Regions from separate parts of the Bacillus sp. FJAT-45350 genome, predicted to be linked through region 2. Evidence: predicted binding sites of a transcription regulator. Region 2 holds the regulator's gene; the other holds the start of a gene.
The links. Region 2 encodes NrdR, which represses ribonucleotide reductase genes. Its sites were predicted from a motif close to AACACNATATATNGTGTT; they were not measured.

Region 1 (3,439 bases), on a different contig from region 2:
CAAGGTTACAAACTGAAAATGGTGCAAGGGGTTGTTCACCACACGGATTTGTCGCTACTACCTTCTGACCATACGCCTTCGCATTAGTCATTTCATTTGCATTATCAATAAAGAAGATCCCTGGTTCAGCGGAATACGTAGCGCAAATATTGATTAAGTTCCAAAGTTCTTTCGCTTTAATTGTACGGTATGTTCTAACTTTAAAACCTCGAGATTCCCATTCACGTACATCTCCACATTTATACCATTCTGCATTATATACTGCCATCTCTTCTACAGAGTAGTTTTCAACATCCGGGAAACGTAATGAATATTCTTCATCTTTTTCAACAGCATCCATAAATTCTTTCGTTAAACATACAGAAATGTTTGCACCAGTTAAAAATTCCGGATTGTTGACACTATAATTACCACCTGTGATTAACTTTTCTTCCGCCTCACTAATAGCTTTATCCTCAAACCCGCCTTGTCCTGGGACATTCTTGAAATTCACTATCCCTTGATACATTGCTGATTCAACATCATTTAACGGAGTAAATTTAAGCTTTTCCTTTACTAAGCTCTTAATTTGGTCATCATTCGTCTGTTCCAATAAGAAGCGTAGTATTTTTGGATTTTGCATTTTTGAAATAATGAATTCAAGAATATCAGGGTGGCTATCGACTAGCATGATCATTTGTGCACCACGTCTTGATCCACCCTGCTCTACTAAGTGAGTAAGCTTGGCGATATCATCTAACCATGAAACAGAACCAGATGATTTTCCATTGACTCCACGTGCAAGTGTGTTTCTCGGTCTAAGTGTTGAACCGTTCGTTCCGACACCCCCACCGCGGCTCATGATTTCCATTACTTGTTTACGATGTTCTGAAATACCTTCTCTTGAATCCTTCACATATGGCATTACGTAACAGTTAAAGTAGGTTACATCTGTTTCAGCGCCCGCTCCATAAAGGACTCGTCCAGCTGGAATAAAGTTCATATTTACTAGTTCATGATAATACTTTTCAAATGACGTTTGTCTTACTTCTTCGTCCACTTCAACCGAAGCTAGTCCTGTAGCATTTCTTTTGGCAATTTGCTCATAGAATAACTCTAAAGGCTTTTCGATTGTATCTAATGAACGACTAACTACTCCAGTCTTCATCTCTTCTGGGTCTTCAAGTACATGTTGGAACTCTTCATCTACTAAAACTTTTGCTTTGTTCAAATTCCAATCTATGTCTAATACAAACCCATATCCTCTTGCTGGAAACTTCGGGTCATCCTTTACTGTAAGAACAACGAAATCCCCTTCTTTTAACGTTTTCTTTTCTGTATCTTTAAATGTGTAGCGGTCAAGCATAACGAGCCTTGATACACCCTTTTTTGTTATGTTCATATCTGATGAAATTGGATGAACCTGAGGGAACTGCTTAATATCTTCATTAAGACTCTCCACATTTACCTTCATCACTTTCGACATCATCATTGTCATAGTTTCTCCTCCTTGAATGGAATAAACATTTATTTTACCTATTTCTTGTTGTCTAGTCACCAAGTTATTCTTTATATGTCCTATCCTGTTAGTTTATGTATTTGCTTGACCAAGCGTAACATAAAGAAAAGGTAAGATCAATATATTGTATTCAATATTCTATCTTACATACTATATATTGTGAAATATAGACCATTCAGTTAATTTGTCAACTATAAAAGAGCTCATTATTTGAAGAAAAAACGAGATATGCATGCAAAGATATCACCTCATTGCAGAAATTGAACGATTTTCTTTGTTGCAAAATCTTTAAAGCACTTGAACCCCTGTCCAATAAAGGTTTCAATTCTACGAGAATTTTTTAAAAATTTTTTTTTTAACAAGAACATTAAAAAGAAAACATTTGGACAAATCTAAATTGATATGTGAAGATAGAATCATCAATATATTGGGGGGATATAATGGGCTACGTACTATACCAGGATGAACTAATAAAAAAAGAAGATGCTAAAATCGATTTTGATGATAGAGGCTACTATTTTGGAGATGGCATCTATGAAGTAATGAGAATTTATGAAGGAATCCCCTTTGCTTTAGATGAGCACTTAGAACGCTTTTTTACTAGTGCTAAGAAACTAGATATAGATGCTACTTATACAAAGGAAGGTCTCATTACATTAATAAAAAAATTAATTGATAAAAATAAACTTATCAATGGAATTGTCTATCTACAAATGACAAGGAATATAAGTCCTAGAACTCATCTATATGAACGAAATCGGCATCCAGTTCTTACAGGATTTACTTCATCCATCGAAGGAATGAGTAAGCCTTCTTCTCCAATTGATGTTTGGATGACACCTGATATCCGCTGGCTTCGATGTGATATAAAAACAATAAATTTACTTGGGAATGTGCTGGCAAAAAGGTTAGCTGCTGATCATAATTGTACAGAAGCTTTACAACATAGAGACGGAACTGTAACCGAGGGCTCTTCTTCAAACTTGTTTATCGTAAAAGATAATAGAATCTATACACATCCAGCTACAAATTTAATTTTGAATGGAATTACAAGACAAATCGTCATTACACTAGCAAAACAATTAGATATCCCTGTTGTTGAGGAACCATTTACATTAGCTGAGTTGAGAGAAGCAGATGAAGTTTTTGCTACAAGCACAAGTCTAGAAGTGACTTCAATTAAAAAAATAATGGGAGATATAGAAGCCAATTTTCACCATGGTGAAATCACAAAAAAGCTAGAAGTAGCCTATACTGAACGTGTTGAAATAGAAATAAGAAAATAAGCTGTGTCAAGGCACAGCTTATTTTCTATAGTTCCACTCCTCGTTTGCATAACGTTCTTTTTCTATTAATCTAACGTGCTCCTCTTCTTCAACAGTTAACGTATACGGTTCAAGCTCGATATTTAGACCTTTTTCAAAACCTTTTTTAAAAGCTAACTTCGCTTCCTCAAGAGATAAAGGTATTTCTCTAAGTGCATTAATAGCTACTGCTTTATTTTTGAAATTACGCTGCATTCTTTCTCTTAACTTTTCGCTAGAGTAATTAAATAAATCAAAGAGCTTGTCCTCGTCTAGATCTAATATAATCGAACCATGCTGTAAGATTACGCCTTTCTGGCGCGTTTGAGCGCTACCAGCTACTTTTCTACCCTCAACAACTAACTCATACCATGATGGAGCATCAAAACAAACGGCAGAGCGAGGATTTTTTAATGCATCCTTCTCTTCCTTTGACTTTGGAACAGCAAAGTAAGCATCTAATCCAACATCTAGAAACCCCTCAAGTATTCCTTGTGAAATAATTCGGTATGCTTCTGTCACACTACTTGGCATATTAGGATGCTCTTCTGAAACAATGACACTGTACGTTAATTCCTTATCATGTAGCACCCCTCTTCCACCTGTAGGCCTACGTACAAAACCAAGACCATATGAA
Region 2 (3,439 bases):
CACAAATGCCACTAACAGAAAAAAAGAGCTTGGCAGATGAGGTTATCGACAACAATGGAACAATTGAACAAACAGAAGCCCAGCTGCAAGCAATTTTAAAGAAATGGAACATTATTATAAAAGCATAAATTAGTTAATGATTTAATGATGATTGAATAATAAGGCGCCAAAGAAAGCCGTAAAAAACGGGCTTACTATGGCGCTTTTTTGAACTTTAATGATCCATTAACCATTGACAATTTCCCACTAATTAAACCTTTATCTTTGATTGAATAGTTGAATTATTTTTATTTTAATATTTTATTAAATTTATTCGTCCGCTTTGCATATTATATGTTATACTATTTCTCATATAAGGTCATTTAGTATAGCACAAATGATGAGAGGGGAATTTTAAAATGAAAGTAAAAGTAGCGATTAACGGCTTTGGTCGTATTGGTAGAATGGTATTTAGAAAAGCAATTCTTGATGATAAATTGGATGTAGTTGCAATCAATGCAAGCTATCCTGCAGAAACACTAGCTCACCTAATTAAGTATGATAGTATCCACGGTACGTTCTCTGAGGACGTTACACCTGGGGATGACGAGATTGTAATTGGGGAAAAGGTCGTTAAATTATTACACTCTCGTGATCCTAAGACTTTACCTTGGAAAGAAATGGGTATCGATGTTGTAATCGAAGCAACAGGAAAATTTACATCAAAAGAAACAGCTGGATACCACATCGAAGCTGGTGCTAAGAAGGTAGTAATTACAGCACCAGGTAAAGATGAGGATGTAACAATCGTTATGGGTGTTAATGAGGAAGAGTATATCCATGAGAAACATGATGTTATTTCAAATGCTTCTTGTACGACAAACTGCTTAGCTCCAGTAGCAAAAGTAATTGAAAATGAATTCGGAATTGAAACAGGATTAATGACAACAGTTCATTCATATACAAACGACCAAAAGAATATTGATAACCCACATAAAGACTTACGTCGTGCAAGAGCGTGTGGTCAGTCTATTATTCCAACTTCAACAGGTGCTGCGAAAGCGATTGCAAAAGTATTACCTACTCTTAAAGGTAAATTAAATGGTATGGCACTACGTGTTCCAACCCCAAATGTATCACTTGTTGACTTAGTAGTTAACGTTAAGCGTGATGTAACAGTAGAAGAAGTAAATGGAGCTCTTGAAAAAGCAGCTAACGGTAAGTTAAAAGGAATTCTAGGATTCACTACTTCTCCATTAGTATCTATTGACTTTAATGGTGATGAACACTCTTCAATCGTTGATGGTTTATCAACAATGGTAATGGGAGAAAGACAAATTAAAGTATTAGCTTGGTATGACAATGAGTGGGGTTATTCTTGCAGAGTTTTAGACCTAGTGAGCTTAGTAGGTAAAGAAATTATTGAAAAATCAACTTGTAACGCTTAATTGAAAAAAGAGTAAAAAGGTGGGGCGATATTCGATATGAATAGTCCCACCTTTTCTTGTGGACAATAAACATAGGTCTTACTCTATGAAAGAAGTAGACTATTTTCTTTCTTCCTTGTTTTTATCGACAATTTTCTTTATTATTAAGATAAGATCAGATGCTTATCGGAGATGATATTATGCGTTGTCCTGCATGTCAATATAATGGCTCTAAAGTTCTTGATTCTAGACCAAGTCACGAAGGCCGTTCAATTCGTCGGAGAAGAGAATGCGAGTCTTGTCATTATCGCTTTACAACATTTGAAACTGTAGAAGAAATCCCTTTAATTGTTGTCAAGAAAGACGGTACGAGACAAGAGTTTAGTCGTGAGAAGATATTAAGAGGTTTAATTCGAGCTTGTGAAAAACGACCTGTTTCAATTGAAACGTTAGAAACGATAGTGAATGAAGTAGAGAGCCAATTACGTAATAAAGGAACGAGTGAGGTTAATAGTCAGGATGTTGGGGAGCTTGTAATGGAGCGTTTAGCTACTATAGATGATGTTGCTTATGTTCGTTTTGCATCTGTGTATCGACAATTTAAGGATATCAATGTATTTATTAGTGAATTAAAGGAATTAATTAATAGAAATCGTTCAAAACAATCGTAATGTTGAGCTTAAGGCAATCTGCTTAAAGCTCTTTTTTTGACTACTCGCTTGTGTTTTTTATTGATGACTGATATTTAACAATCCTCTAATAGGTAAAAGGTGAGGCAAAATGAACTGGCATTGGAAAGAATTACTTCCTGTAGATCGTTATACTGTTCGTACAGGGGATTATTTGCATGAAATGGATCAAAAAGTATTAACCCTTTTATATCAACCGTTAATCGGGGCATTTGCATATAGCTTGTACATGACTTTATGGAGTGAACTTGAAAAGGATAGTTATTGGAGTGATGAGAACAATCATCGCTATCTTATGACGATGATGGATGCTCCATTAGATCTTATTTATCAAGAAAGAAATAAGCTAGAAGCTATAGGTCTGTTAAAAACGTTTAAGAAAAAAGAAGATGAGTCGACTGTCTATTTGTATGAATTGCAGCCACCGATGTCATCACAAGCATTTTTTAACAATGACGTATTGAGTGTTTATTTGTATAATCGATTAGGGAAAAACAAATTTCGACAAATACGTGATCGATTTATGATAGAGAAAATTGATAAAGAAGAATATAGTGCTGTAACCCGTTCGTTCGATGAGGTGTTTTCGTCACTTCATCATTCAGAAATTGTAGCAAACCATCAATCTGAATTGATGCAAGGATTAGAATTAGATAAGCAAAAGGAAGTTATTCAAAGAACGGCAGAAGACGACATTACAATTGAAAACAGTCAGTTTGATTTTGATTTGATGCTACATGATTTATCTTCTTTTGTTGTGACGAAGGAAATGATAACAGAGGAAGTAAGAGAGGCAATAATTCGACTTTCGTTTGTGTATCGAATTGACCCATTAGAAATGAGTCGTATTTTACAGCAATCGATTATTCATGACGATGAAGTTGATTTAGCCCTTCTTCGTAAGAGGGTTCAAGAGTGGTACAAAATTGAACATGGTAGTGAGCCACCCTCTTTGGCTCTTAGAAAACAACCGCTTGAGTATCAAACTATGATTGATAAAGAGCCAGTAACAGCTGAAGAAAAGATGATTAAGCACTTTGAAACGAAATCCCCTTTAGAATTATTAGAGAGTCGCTCAGCTGGTGCAATGGTACCTCTACCTGATGTGAAGATTGTAGAAGTTCTTTTATTAGACTTTCAATTGCCAGCAGGTGTTGTGAACGTATTAATTGATTACATCTTAACAGTGAATGATATGAAACTTTCAAAACCACTAGTTGATAAAATTGCTGGTCATTGGTCAAGGAAGAATGTGAAAACAGTGAAGGAAGCAATGGAATTAGCAAGGCTTGAAAATAAAAAACAACAAGAATATAAACAGGGAAAAGAGAAACCTAAAGGTAC

Region 1: a site for NrdR is predicted at 1,645-1,662, ahead of CD003_RS11280 (vitamin B12-dependent ribonucleotide reductase). Genes of this name have one in related genera too.

What each region holds. Positions count from the first base shown of each region.
Region 1 covers NZ_NISU01000001.1:2,246,559-2,249,997, forward strand. The annotation lists gene CD003_RS11280 (vitamin B12-dependent ribonucleotide reductase) at 1-1,477, opposite strand, end outside; gene dat (D-amino-acid transaminase) at 1,939-2,784, shown strand; gene CD003_RS11290 (lipoate--protein ligase family protein) at 2,803-3,439, opposite strand, start outside.
Region 2 covers NZ_NISU01000002.1:396,991-400,429, forward strand. The annotation lists gene coaE (dephospho-CoA kinase) at 1-128, shown strand, start outside; gene CD003_RS18505 (glyceraldehyde-3-phosphate dehydrogenase) at 399-1,427, shown strand; gene nrdR (transcriptional regulator NrdR) at 1,607-2,077, shown strand; gene CD003_RS18515 (replication initiation and membrane attachment family protein) at 2,187-3,439, shown strand, end outside.